DNA from 2 places in the Pseudonocardia yunnanensis genome. Region 1 is predicted to be linked to the other one. Evidence: riboswitches for the same ligand, from Rfam matches in the RefSeq annotation. Region 1 holds a riboswitch; the other holds the start of a gene.
The links. Region 1 has a riboswitch for S-adenosylmethionine ahead of thrC (threonine synthase). Riboswitches for the same ligand answer to the same signal wherever they lie in the genome.

Region 1 (6,970 bases):
CCGGCCGACCGGCCGGATCCTTCGTCGTCCATTGGCTACGCGCCGAACGCGTGCTTCTGTGGCAGCGTCTCTGGCCTGAACCGCGGTGGTGACCGGCGCTGTGATCGGCAAGAGTCGGTCGAAGCCGGACGGATCTTCAGCGGGGAAGATGAAAGGCGGCCGCTCAGTTGGAACAGTCCGTCCGCCGTTATTTCGAACTGCGGATCCGCCGCGTGCAACGGGATCGCGAGGTGACCTGGCGCAGCGGAATGCGGGCACTCGTGAGTGGATCGCTGCTGTTCTTGGCCAGAGTCGTGATCTCCATGGAATTCGCTGCGCCGGAACTGGACGGGAACAGCACGTGAACGAGCACACCACGTCCGTGGCCGAGGCCGAACCGAAGCCACTGAACAACCGGTGGCCGTGCAGCCTGCGGGGCTGTCGCCGTGAGATCCGGGTGTCGCGGGTGCGCCGGGCACGGCAAGGTGACCAGCGGTGGCCGACGACGACGTCCAGAACTTCGTGCGGGCGTACGGTGTGGTCGCGGTGCTGCTCGCGTGGGCGACCCTGCACCTGAGCCAGGCGTTACGCCCAACTCCACCCTGCTGCCCGACGAGCCACCGTTCTCCGTTCCGGGCCCGCCGAGGCCGACGCTGCTCCACTTCGCCTGGCTGCAGGCGGCTCGGTGCGCTCACCCCTGCAGGTCCTCAGCAGGAGCAGCCCGTTGCCGACTCGACGCCGCAGCCCGTCATGACGTGCATCCCTCCGCCGTGTTCCCGGCCCGCAGCGCTGTCTGGGTGCAGGCCCCGGGTCATGCGTCCCCCCCCGGGGCTGCGTCCCACCAGGCCGGGGCCAAGGCCCGGCCGGTGGACTCAGAGACCGCGCTCGGCGAGGGCCTCGCGCACGGCCTTGCTGGTCGATGGCACCGTGGCCGACGGGCCGATCTGGCCGGCCACCGCGTCGAGGGTCTTGAGACCGTCGCCGGTGATCAGCAGTACCGTCTCGGCGTCGGGGTCGAGCGCGCCCGACTCCACCAGCTTCTTCGTGGTGGCCACGGTGACTCCACCAGCGGTCTCGGCGAAGACACCCTCGGTGCGTGCGAGCAACCGGATGGCGTCCACCACCTCGGCGTCGCTGACGTGCGCGATCGCGCCACCGGTGCGGCGCACCGCGTCGAGGACGTAGGGGCCGTCGGCGGGGTTGCCGATCGCGAGTGAGCGGGCGATCGTGTCGGGGCGTACGGGCTGCACCACGTCGTGGCCGTCCTCGAACGCCTTGGCCACCGGCGAGCAGCCCGTGGCCTGCGCACCGAACACGCGGTAGGGCGTGGCGTCCACAAGGCCCAGCTTTCCGAGCTCGGTGAAGCCCTTGTCCACCTTGGTCAGCTGCGACCCCGATGCCACGGGCACCACGATCTGCTGCGGCAGGCGCCATCCGAGCTGCTCGGCCACCTCGTAGCCGAGGGTCTTGGAGCCCTCGGCGTAGTACGGCCGCACGTTGACGTTGACGAACGCCCAGTCCTCGTGCTCGGCGGCGAGCTCGGTGGCCAGCCGGTTCACGTCGTCGTAGTTGCCGTCCACCGCGAGCAGCGTGCCGTCGTACACGGCGGTGGTGAGCACCTTCGCCTGCTCCAGCGACGACGGGATGAGCACGACCGAGTCCCACCCGGCACGTGCCGCCGCGGCGGCCACTGCGTTGGCGAGGTTGCCCGTGGACGGGCACGCGAGCACCGAGAAGCCCAGCTCGCGTGCGGCGGCGAGCGCCACGGCCACCACGCGGTCCTTGAAGGAGTGGGTCGGGTTGCCGGTGTCGTCCTTGACCCACAGGTTGCGCAGGCCCAGAGCGGCGCCCAGGCGGTCAGCCTTGATCAGGCGGGTGAGGCCGGGCTCGGTGTTGGGGTGCTCCTGCACGGTGGAGGGCACGGGAAGGAGCTGGCGGTAGCGCCAGATCGACTTCGGGCCGGCCTCGATGGACTCGCGGGTGACGGTGCCGAAGTCGTAGGCGACCTCGAGCGGCCCGAAGCACTGCGGGCAGGCGAACTCCGCGGCGAGCGGGATCTGGTGGCCGCACTCGCGGCAGGAGAGGGCGCGAGCGGGCCCGAGGTCGTACGAGGTGGTGGCCGAGGCGTCGGCAGTCAAGGTCATGAGAAGTCTCCTCATCTTTCCCGCATCGTGCGGGTCGGAATTGGCACCGTGATCGAACGCGTGAACGCGCATCGCCGGTTGCCGGGGCTTCGCCGGGCCGTTCCCTCTGCCCCTCTGGATGAGCCATCTGAAGTTGTGCCCGGAGGTTCGGACCGCCGGATGTCCGACACGTTACGACACGATCGACTCGAATCCCAACCGTGGCCCACGATCTGGGAGGCGGCTCACGCGCTGTCGGTGCCGTGCGCGAGCATGGACGCCGTGCCCGCGCCATCCGCACCTGCGCCGCTGCACCTCGTCCTCGGCGAGGAGGAGCTGCTGGTCGAGCGCGCCGTCGAGCAGGTGGTGGCCGAGGTCAGGATCGGCGAGCCCGGCGCCGAACTGCGCCGGTATCGGGCGGCCGATCTCACACCCGCCGACCTGGCCGACAATCTCAGCCCGTCGCTCTTCGCCGAGGGCCGGGTGATCGTTCTGCAGTCGGCCCACGAGGTGGGCAAGGATCTGGCGGCGGCGATCGTCCAGCAGTCCGCCGATCCGGCCGAGGGCATCGTGCTGGTCGTGGTCCATGCGGGGGGCGCGCGCAACAAGCCGCTCGCCGACGCGCTGCGCAAGGGCGGCGCCGTCGTCACCACGTGCAACAAGATCACACGCTTCGAGGAACGGGCCGACTTCGTGCGGGCCGAGGCGCGGCGGGCCGGCGGTCGGATCGCGCCCGACGCCGTGGGCGTCCTCATCGAGGCGGTGGGGTCCGACCTACGGGAGCTCGCCGCCGCGGTGGGCCAGCTCGTGGCCGACACGGGCGGCAAGGTGGACGAGCACGCGGTGCGCCGCTACCACCGGGGGCGGGCCGAGGCGTCGGGGTTCACGGTGGCCGACAAGGTGATGGCGGGCGACCGGGCCGGGGCGCTGGAGGCCCTGCGTTGGGCGATGGTGCTCGGTGTGGCGCCGGTGCTGGTGGCCGACGCGCTGGCCGACGGCCTGCGCACGCTGGCCAAGGTGGGCGCGGCAGGCCGCGGCGATCCGAACCGGCTCGCGGGCACGCTCGGAATGCCGCCGTGGAAGATACGCAAGGCCCAGTCGCAGGTTCGAGCGTGGCAGCCGGAGGCGCTCGCAGTGGCCTTCGAGGCCGCCGCCGAGGTGAACGCCGACGTCAAGGGCGCGGCTGCCGATGCCGGCTATGCCCTTGAACGGGCAGTGCTGCGGATCTGCGCGGCTCGCGAGAGCCGCTGAGCGCATCCCTCGGGGATGCGCGTCCGAGTCGCGCCGGACACGCCACAACGGCGCCGCCCCGGAGGGGGCAGCGCCGTTGGGAGAGCCTGATCAGAGCGCGGCGACGCGCTTCGACAGCGCCGACTTGCGGTTGGCCGCCTGGTTCTTGTGGATGACGCCCTTGCTGGCTGCCTTGTCCAGGGCCCGGGCCGCCGCGCGCTGCAGCTCGGTGGCCTTCTCGTTCTCGCCGGCCTCCACAGCCTCACGGAAGCGCCGCACCGCGGTGCGCACGGAGGACTTGACCGACTTGTTGCGCTGGCGGCGCTTCTCGTTGGTCTTGACCCGCTTGATCTGGGACTTGATGTTGGCCACGCGAATGCCTCGAGTTCTTCTTCGCCTTGTTCCGGTCCGCACCGGCGGCGGGGATCGTGCGTTCACGCCGGGCGCTCAGCGATCCATGCTACAGCCCGGCGACGACCAGGCGGAAATCGGCCCGGGTCCCCGCACCGAGAGTGACGCCTAGGCTACGTGCGTGACTGTGGTTCTGGTGCATGGCAACCCCGAGACCGAGGCAATCTGGGACCTGCTGAGCGAGCGGCTCGCCGCCCGCGGTCGGACAGACCAGGTGCGGTTGTCGCCGCCAGGCTTCGGCGCTCCGGTGCCGGACGGGTGGACGGCGAGCGTCGACGAGTACCGCGACTGGCTGGTGGCCGAGCTGGAGAGGATCGGGGAACCGGTCGACCTGGTCGGTCACGACTGGGGCGGCGGCCACGTGCTCAACGTCGCGATGAGCCGTCCCGACCTGCTGCGCAGCTGGTGCTCGGACGTCGTCGGCATCTATGACCCCGACTACGTGTGGCACGACCTCGCGCAGATCTGGCAGGCGCCCGGCAAGGGCGAGGAGGCGATCGAGGCTCGCCTCGCCATTTCCGACGAGCAGGCCGCGGAAGGCCTGGTCGCCCTCGGCATGGACGCGGGGGTGGCGCAGCGCGTCGCTCCCGGCTTCGACGCCGTGATGGGGCGGTGCATCCTGGCGCTCTACCGCTCGGCCGCCCAGCCGGTGCTCCGCGACCTCGGCGCGCGGCTGCCGGATGCAGCAGCGCGCCCGGGGCTCGCTCTGATCGCCACCGAAGATCACTTCGTGGGTACCGACGAGCAACGCCGACGCGCCGCTGCTCGGGCGGGGGCTCGCGTGGGGATGCTCGACGGGCTCGGACACTGGTGGATGACCCAGGATCCCGACCGGGGCGCGGCCGTGCTCACCGAGTTCTGGGAGTCCCTGTGACCCGTGGGCGCGTGTCGGCTAGTCGGACGGGACGGAAGCTGCGCTCGGCCTTCCCACTCGCGAGGTGACCGTCGCCGGTGTCGCCGAGTTCGACGACACGGACGTTGACGTCAGGGTGGACATGACGCGCTTGGAGTGGACGGGCCCGGACTCCGCCGCGGTGGCTGCGGCCGGGGCGACCGCACCGGACACGACGGTGTTGCCGCCTGCGTGCTTGGCCCGGTACATCGCGGCGTCCGCGGCCGCGAGCGCCGCAGCGGGGTCGCCGTCCAGCGGGGCGCGCACCACGCCGACCGACATCGTGACGCCGGCGGCGACCTCGACCGGCAGCGCCGCCACGGCGTCGGCGGCACGCTGCAGCGCCGCTCGAGCCTCCGCGGGTGGGGTGGCCGGCATGACGACGACGAACTCGTCGCCGCCGTAGCGGGCCACCAGGTCGTGGGAGCGCAGGATCGTGCGCAGGCACGTCGCCACCTCGCGCAGAACGGCGTCACCCGCGGCGTGCGAGCGGTCGTCGTTGACGTCCTTGAACCGGTCGAGGTCGATCAGGGCGACGGCGCACGGTTGGGCGGACGGCGTGGTCACGGCCTCGGCGAGCCGCAGGTCCAGCGCACGTCGGTTGGGCAGCCCGGTGAGCGGATCTTGCAGCGCCTGCGCGGCCACTGCGCCGTGTTCGAGTGCGAGCCGGTGGTGCTCGGAGTGGCTGCGCAGGGCCGTGAGCCGCGCCTCGCGCAGCGCCCAGAGCTCGGACTCCAGGGCCTCGGCGTAGCGGGCGAGGGCGTCGGGCCGCCGGGGCGCACCGTGGGCGAGGCCGTCCATCTTCGCGAACTCGCGGTGCAGGGCGAGGGAGAGCACCGCATCCGGGGTGGAGATGCGCAGCTCCGTCTGCAGCGGCGCGAGCGCCGCGGCCGCGGCGGCGGGCCTGCCGGCGGCCAGCAGACAGCGCGCCGTGGCGATGGCGAGCATCATGCGGTCCTCGGTGAAGTGGGTGGTCCGCTCCAGCGAGACGAGCAGGTCGATCTGGTCGGGGGTCGGCTGCTTCAGGGCGTAGGCGGTGCTGAGGATCGAGCATCCAGCGATGGCCGCCGACCCGTCGTCGTGAATTCCGTGCGCGGGGCCCCAGAGCAACGCAGCGGCGTGAGCGGCCTGTGCGGCCCCGACGAAACGGGTGGATGCGGCCGCGTCCCGTCCTCCGCGCTCGAGGCGCAACGCCCAGGACAACTGCAGCCGCACGCGGTTGAGCTGGTGGATGAGGCGGTCCATCGTCGGAGCCCCGCCGCTCTCGGCCACCGCGATCCCCCGTTGAGAGACCTCGTCGGCCAGCTCGTGCGAGCCGAGCTTGAGGAGCACGAGCACCAGCCCGTTGAGGCTCCGCGACAGCAGGCGCGACCATTCCTTCGGATCCTCGCCCGGCATCGGGGAGGTGAGGTCGGTGAGGATGGCGTGCGCCGCTGCGGTGTCGGCGAGGGCGTTCTCCCCCTGGCAGAAGGTGACGGTGCGAAGTGCGCGCAGGGTGGCCGCCTCGCCGAGCCTGCGGGGGTCGTTGTCGAGCTCGGCGAGCTCCGTGTACTCCTGCAGCAGCGCCTCGACCTCTGTCCGCACGGTGTCCGCCTCGACGTGCGTCGTGAGGTCGGGGTCGTAGATCCGGATCATGATGCACATCCGGAGCAGCTCGGACACCACCGTGGACGGGCGGTCGTGACGCGCGTCGACGAGCAGCGCGTCCAGCCCGGCACGAGCGGCGGTGCGCCCTTCGGCTGCCGCCCGCTGCTGCCAGCGGAACTTGTCGGTGGCTCGGACGATGAGCTGTTCGTCGGTGATCCGGTGGGCGTCCTGCGGGCACCGGCAATTGGGCTCACCTGCCACGAGGACACACTCGCTCGGGACAGTGATCGCCACGGACGAGCGCGATGTCACGGATCGCTCCCCTTGAGGGCCATCGGGTTGCTCGGGTGAACGCCGGAGCTGGGGTTCCGACGCGCGTGAGGCGCAGGAGCTCCTCCGTCGCTCCGCGACCGCACGATCTCGTCATGGTGGCACGTGATCCGCTCGAGCGGGGAGTTCAGGCTTCGGCCTTGCTGCACCGTTTGCGGAGAGTGATCGAAAAACAACCGATCGTCGTAATCCGGCGGTACTCCTGGTGCAGGTGAAACAGGTGGTGATGATCGGCCCGATCGATATAGCGGATTCGTCCCGGTCGTGGATGTGACGGACCTGTGGCAGGCAGCGCCGGTCTGCTCCGCCGTGCTCGGCGAGACCGGGACTGGTCGGTGCCGCGAGCGGCTGCGGCGCGAGGGTCGGCGACGGCGGCACCGTCGCGTTGACCGGCAGCGCCGCGCCCGCCGCGCCGCAT
Region 2 (6,970 bases), on a different contig from region 1:
AGTCGAACACGTCCTTGGCGCCGGCCGCGCACAGCTCCTCCACGGAGAACCCGCCGCTGCGCACGGCGTAGCCCGGTGTGCCGAGCGCCGCCGCGGCACGGAAGTCCCACACCGAGTCGCCGACCAGCACGCCAGCGGTTCCGTGGACCGCTCGCAGAGCTGCCTCCAGCAGGTCGGGCGCCGGCTTGGTGCGTCGCACGTCGTCTGAGGTGGTCCAGGCGTCGGCGAGCTCCTTGCCGTTGAAGAGGCTGAGGTAGTGCTCGACGTGCTCCTGTTTGCCCGAGCTGGCCAGGGCGATCCGGAAGCCGCGTTCGCGCACCTCGCGGGGTGGTGGCCGGGCGGCCGGCGCCGCCGCAGGGAGTCAGGCGGTGGGGTGCGAGGTGAGGTAGCCGCCCATCCGCGTGAAGTACTCCGTGGCCGCGTGCTCCCGGCCGTCGTCGGTGCGGACGCGGCGGATCACGAGACCCGCGTTGCGGCCGCGGCGGGCGTCGGCCCCGGCCACGACCACCACGCCACCGGCGCCGTCACGGATGAAGATGCGTCCGGGCGTGCCGCCGTAGGGCGTGTCGGTGACGCCGGCGGCGAGCACCCGCAGCCTGGTCGAGCCGTGGAAGCAGTAGGCGTTGGGATAGGGGTCGACCTGCGCGCGCACCAGGTTGGCGATGTCCCGGGCAGGCCAGCTCCAGTCGATCCGGTTGTCCTCCTCGCTGCGCCGGTGGAAGTAGCTCGCCCGGCTGCGGTCCTGCGGCTCCCAGTCGGTGCGACCCGAGGCCAGGAGTTCGAGTGCGTCCACGGTGATCGGCCCGAACATGGCCAGAGTGCGGTCGAACAGCTCGACGATCGTGTCCTCGTCGCCGACCGGGGTGGCGCGCTGCAGCACGATGTCGCCCGCGTCGAAGTCGCCGTCCATCATGTGGGCGGTGACCCCGACCTCCGGCTCCCCGTTGATCACCGCCCAGTTGAGCGGCGCGAAGCCCGCGTAGGCGGGCAACAGGGCGTCGTGCACGTTGAGCGTGCCGAGCCGGGGGAGGGAGAAGACGGCGGGTGGCAGCCACGTGCGCCAGTTCGCCACGACCATCACGTCGGCGGCAGCGGCGCGTATCCGCTCCGCCACCTCAGCGTCGTCGGCCCGGGTGCGCACCAGCACGGGGACGCCGTGCTTGGCCGCGAGCTCGGCCACTGAGTCGTTGAAGATCGTCTCGTACGGGTTGTCGCTCTCCGGGTGTGTGATGACCACGGGGACCTCGTGCCCGGCCGCGAGTACCGCGTCCAACGTCCGATGGCCCCACGTCATGTAGCCGAACACGACGACGCGCATGCAGCACTCCTCCCCGCCCGATGTGTGATCGAAAAGGAGGATAGCTGCTTGTTAGGTTTGCCTGTCCAACATCAATCGGACCGGATGATCAATCCGAACTGCAGGCGGAGGCCCCTGTGCCGAGAGCCAGGTCGCCCACGATCCCGAGGGGATCGTGGTCGCGCGGGTCGGGGGTCGGCACCCACCGCCCGTCGACACGTCCGTAGGTCCAGCGCGGGCCCTGCGTGACGAGCTGTCGCAGCGCCTCCACGAGCCGGTCCACGTGTTCCTCCGTGGTGCCGATCCCGATGCTCGCGCGCAGCGCCTCGCCGTTCTCCCCACAAAGCCTGAGCAGCAGTGGATGGGCGCAGAAGCGGCCGTCCCGGACACCGATCCCGTGCTCGGCGGAGAGGTAGGCGGCCACCCGTCCCGACGGATGCTGCGCCGGGAGGGAGAAGCTCTGCACGGCGACGCGTTCGGTGCTGTCCGACCAGATCCGCAGCGTCCGCACGTCCGGCACGGTGGCGAGACCCGCCGCGAGCCGGTCCGAGAGCGCGCGCTCGTGCGCGAGCGCCGCGCCGTCGAGCACCGGGGCGAGCGTGCGGCAGGCCTGTGCGAGCGCCGCAGCGCCGAGCACGTTCGGCGTGCCGCCCTCGTGGCGGTGCGGGGCGGCGGCCCAGATCGTGTGGTCCACCTCGACCTCCCGCACCGCGCCACCACCCGCGAGATAAGGCGTGCCCACGTCGAGCCAGTCACGCCGGCCGACGATCACGCCCGCGCCGTAGGGGGCGTAGAGCTTGTGGCCGGACAGGGCCACGTAGTCGATGTCGGTGGCCGCGATGTCGATGCTGCGGTGCGGCGCGAGCTGGGCGGCGTCCACCACCACCCGGGCGCCCCACCGGTGGGCGATCTCGACGATCCGGCCCAGAGGCAAGACCTCACCGGTGACGTTGGATGCGCCCGTCACCGCCAGCAGGGCCACGGAAGTCGATGCAAGGGCGGCCTCGAGGCCGGCGAGGGTCTCCTCCACGGTGTCGGCGGCCCCCAGCACCTGGTGGGCGCCGGTCTGCCACGGCAGCAGGTTCGCGTGGTGCTCCACGTCCAGGCACAGGACGGTGCCCGGCACGCACCCGGCGAGCAGGTTCAGCGAGTCGGTGGTGTTGCGGGTGAACACCACCACGTCGTCCTCGGGCCGGGCGCCGACGAACTCGCCGACCGTGGCGCGCGCGGCTTCCAGAAGGGCGGTGCTGACCTGGGAGGCGTAGCCCGCGCCGCGGTGGACCGACGCGTAGTAGGGCAGCAACTCGGCGACGTGGTCGGCCACGGAGCGCAGAGCCGGCGCGCTGGCGGCGAGATCGAGGTTGGCGTACGCCACGTTCCCACCCGTGACCAGTGGCACCCGGAGGTCGTGGCCCACCACCGGGGGAAGCTCGCGTGACGTGGCGGACGAGACATCGGATGGAGCAAGAACGAGCGACAACACGGTCTCCTCATGAGGGGACCCGGCAACGCAGGCGGGTCCGCGCTTGCCACCGGGCACCCCGCCCGGCGGCCTGGTCGTCACCCGGAGCACCCCACCGCGGAGGAGGGTTGCCGGCCAGCGAGCCGGGGCTTGGTGCTGGCACTCATGACCTGTCGCTGACGCTACGTCGGCGTTCGATCGATCGTCAAGCGGCCGTTGCCGCCACCACAGGGAGGGTGGCGGCAACGGGGACGCGGCCCGCTACACGTGCGTCGAGCGGGAGGAGCCGAAATCGGGACGATCGTCGGGATCGTTCGCGATGACCTTCGCCGCCTCCTCGCGAAGTGACTCCCACAACGCGTCGACGTGCGAGGACTCCGTGAGCAGCGATCCGATGGCGACCCGGATGACATAGCGGCCGCCGACCGTGGTGTGGGTGAGGAATGCGCTGCCCGAGGCGTTGACGCGCTCGAGCACGGTGCGGGTGGCGCGGTCGTCCGCCTCCGGCCCGTGGCTCGTGACGACGCGCAGGCACACCAGTGCCAGCGCCGGCTCGGCCGCGAGCTCGAACGCGGGATCCTCGCGCACCCGGCCGGCGAGCTTCTCGGCGAGTGCGATGTGCGAGCGGATGTGCGCCCGCAGCCCGGACAGCCCGTGGCCGTGCACGACCGCCCACAGCTTCAATGCACGGAAGCGGCGACCGAGCGGCACCTGCCAGTCGCGGTAGTCCACGACGAACCCGGACTCCGAGGCGGCGTTGCGCAGGAACTCGGGAGTGATCGAGAGCGCGGCCGGGAGTGCGGTGGCGTCCCGCACCCAGAACAGCGACGCGTCGAACGCCGTGAGCAGCCATTTGTGGGCGTTCGTGCAGAACGAGTCGACGAGTTCGACGCCGTCGAGCAGGTGGCGCAGTTCCGGACACAGCGCTGCCACGCCCGCCCACGCGGCGTCGACGTGCACCCAGACCCCGTGCTCGGCCGCCGCATGCGCGATCTCCCGCACCGGGTCGATCGCGCCCGTGCCCGTCGTGCCGATGGTGGCGCAGACCAGAACCGGCCGCAGCCCCGCCTCGGAGTCGGCCCGGAGCGCGGCGGCCAGGGCGTCTGGTGACATCGCGAGCGAGCCCGGCGACGGCTCGATGATCCGCAGCGCTTGTTTGCCCAGCCCGACGACCCGCACGGCCTTCGCGAGCGCGGAGTGCGTCTCGGCGGTGGTGTAGACGCGCTCCGTGCCGTCGACGCCGCGCTCCCGCCAGTCCGGGTTGCTGCGGTGCAGGGCCGCGAGCAGCGCCACCAGTGCCGCCGAGGACGCGGAGTCCTGGATCGACCCGCCCCCGCCGCCCGCGAACGTGAAGACAGGGTCCAGCCCGAGCGCTCCCGCCATGGCGTCGAGCAGCACCTGCTCCACCTCGGTGGCTGCGGGCGAGGTGGCCCAGAGCATCCCCTGCACGCCGAGGCCGGTGGAGAGCATGTCGCCGAGCAGCGAGTGCAGCGAGGCGTTGGCCGGGAAGTAGCCGAAGAAGCCGGGGTGCTGCCAGTGGGTGGTGGCCGGCACGACCACCCGGTCGATCTCGTCGAGCAGGCTGGAGAGCGGCTGCGGCTCCTCGGGCAGGCCGGCGGACAGCAGCGTGGGCGTCAGCTGCTCGCGCACCCACCCCGGCTGGACGTCGGGCAACACGGGCCGGCCGGCGACGCCGGCACGGTAGTCCGCGATCCAGTCGACGACGGCGTGACCGAGCCTGCGGAACTCCTCAGGGTCGACGTCGGGCATCAGAACCTCTCGCTCATCCAGTTGGTGACCAGGTTGAGCACCTCGGGGTCGATCGTCGTATCGATCGTCGGGTACTCGGTGATGGCGCCCGTGGTGGCGGGCTGCATCAGATGGTTGAGCTCGGCGAAGGTGCGGATCGTCACGTCCGGTTTGCCGGCGAGCAGCGTGCGCAGCGCGGGTTCACTCTGGGTCGGTGGCACCTGGAGGTCCTTTGCGCCGAAGATGGCGAGCACCGGCACCTGCAGCGCCCGCAGGGCCGGCGCGGGGTCGTAGGTGAGCACAGCGCGGTACGCGGGGGTTGCCGGCAGCTGGGCCTCGAGCTCCTCGGCGCTCGGACGCTGATCCTCGGGCAGCGCCGAGGTCTGCTGGGCGATGCGGTCGCGGGAGAGCTGCCGGGCGGCGTCGTAGTCCTCCGCCCGCAGCAGCCCACTGAGTTTGCGCACGTAGTCGATCTGGGCCTGGACCTGCTCCGGGGGCGCGCCGGCCTGTTGGAAGAGCAACCGGTTCTGCAGGACGAGCACCTCCTCCCCGGTGACGGCCGGGGCAGCCATGAGCACGACGAACGCTACCCCGCCCGCGCCGGCCTTCTGGGCGACGAGCGGCGCGAGGTAGCCGCCCTCGCTGTGGCCGAGCAGCCCGATCTTCGCGGGGTCGATCTCGGTGCGGCCCTTCAGGAACGCGAGCCCGGCCAGAGTGTCGCTGGTGAGGTCGTCGTAGCTCGCCTGCTGGGGATCGCCGCTCGAGCCCCCGACGCCGCGATCGTCCACGCGGAGCACGGCGTAGCCGGTGCGCGTGAGCGTGTCGGCGAGCACCAGGAACGGCTTGTGCCCCGCGATGGTCTCGTCGCGGTCCTGCGCGCCGCTGCCGGTGATCAGCATGACCGCGGGGAACGGTCCGTCCCCCTCGGGGACGGTCAGCGTCCCGGCCATGGTCAGCGGACCGCTCGGGTACGTCACGTCCTCGCTGCGGTAGGGGAAGGGCGGCTGCGGCTCCTGCGGTCGCCCGACATCGGGCAGCGCGCCTGCGGTCAGCGTGAACGGGGCGGTCTGCCCGCCTTGGCTGTAGCTCCCGGCGATCGTGCCGTCCTGGTTCAGGGTGCCGTCGAAGGTGGCGCCGCCCGGGACGTCGGGCAGGTGGAACGTGACGGCGTCGCCGTCGAGGCGCACGTCCTTCAACGCGAGCGCACGAAGCCCCTGGGCCGGGAGGTCGAAGGTGCCGGTGGTGCCGGCGATGCGCACGCCGATCTGCAGGGGGATCCCCGGGGTGTTGATGCTGCCGTGCCAGTCGCCGCTGAGATCCCGCGGTGTGTCAGCTCCCGGTCCAGTGCACGCGCTCAGGAGCAGCAGCGCGATGAGCCCGAAGATCGTCCGTCGCATTGGCACACCGTAGTGAGTCGGTTTTGGGGCCCTTGACCGGCGCGGAGGTGTCGTTCGCACCCCTACGTGTGTCTCGGCCGGAAGGTCGGTAGTGACCGTTCTCACCCCGGTTCGATGCAGCGTGAGCGGCCGTGACGGACGATGGTCGTCGGGTGACCACGGAGGTGCGCCCCAGTGTGGGGGAGCGAGGGAGGCTGCGGCTGCTGCAGCTGGCCGCCCTGACCAGTACCTGCGACCGCTTCGCGATCGCCCCTCTGCTCGTGGTGATCGGTCTCGACATGGACGCACCCCTGTCGGCCGTCGCAGGTGTGGCGAGCGCGTACTTCCTGGCCTACGGCCTGATGCAGCCGGTATGGGGGATGATCAGCGACCGTATCGGCCGCGTCCGCGTGATGCGCCTGTCGCTACTCGGCGCAGCGGTCGCCGGGATCGGGTCGGTGCTCGCCCCGAACCTGCTGGCCCTCGGGATCTGCCGCACGGTGGCGGGCGGCTGTTTCGCCGCGCTCATCCCGTCCACGCTCGTCTACGTCGGTGACATGTGGCCTGCCGCAGTGCGCCAGCGTCCGTTGGCGGACGTACTGGCTGCGTCGTCGCTCGGCATCGCGGTCGCGACAGCGGGCGCGGGTCTGCTCGCCGACCTGATCCACTGGCGCGTGGTCCCCGGTGTGACGGCCGTGGCCGCGGCCCTGCTCTGGGTCGCCCTGGCCCGGCTGCCGGAGCCGGACCGCAGCCCCGCCACCGGCAACCCGCTGCGGTCGGTCGTGCGGGTGCTGCGCGAGCGGTGGGCCCTGGTGGTCTTCGCACTGGTGTTCGTCGAGGGCATGACGGTGCTCGGCGTGCTCACCTACCTGGCGCCGGCCGTGCAGGCGCTGGGGTCCTCGGCAGCCCTCGCCGGCCTGGTGGCCGCCTCGTTCGGGGTCGGGGCGCTCGGCTGGTCGCGCCTGGTGCGCATGCTGGTCGGGCGGACGTCCCCCGGCGGGCTCGCCTGCATCGGCGGGGCGCTGCTGATCGTCGGCTGGTCCGTCCCCGCGATCACGGTCAACGTCGCGACCGTCGCGGTCGCGG

Region 2: linked by a shared signal. The riboswitch ahead of ABD743_RS43825 (aminotransferase class V-fold PLP-dependent enzyme) and the one ahead of thrC (threonine synthase) in region 1 are both predicted to bind S-adenosylmethionine.

What each region holds. Positions count from the first base shown of each region.
Region 1 is NZ_BAAAUS010000039.1:124,402-131,371, forward strand. It holds gene thrC (threonine synthase) at 852-2,123, opposite strand; SAM riboswitch class I at 2,132-2,248, opposite strand; gene holA (DNA polymerase III subunit delta) at 2,376-3,353, shown strand; gene rpsT (30S ribosomal protein S20) at 3,444-3,704, opposite strand; gene ABD743_RS32770 (alpha/beta fold hydrolase) at 3,865-4,617, shown strand; gene ABD743_RS32775 (GGDEF domain-containing protein) at 4,636-6,534, opposite strand.
Region 2 is NZ_BAAAUS010000068.1:25,596-32,565, reverse strand. It holds gene ABD743_RS43835 (HAD family hydrolase) at 1-319, opposite strand, end outside; gene ABD743_RS43830 (methionyl-tRNA formyltransferase) at 362-1,318, opposite strand; gene ABD743_RS43825 (aminotransferase class V-fold PLP-dependent enzyme) at 1,407-2,780, opposite strand; SAM riboswitch class IV at 2,815-2,930, opposite strand; gene ABD743_RS43820 (aminotransferase class V-fold PLP-dependent enzyme) at 3,021-4,529, opposite strand; gene ABD743_RS43815 (alpha/beta hydrolase family protein) at 4,529-5,905, opposite strand; gene ABD743_RS43810 (MFS transporter) at 6,058-6,970, shown strand, end outside.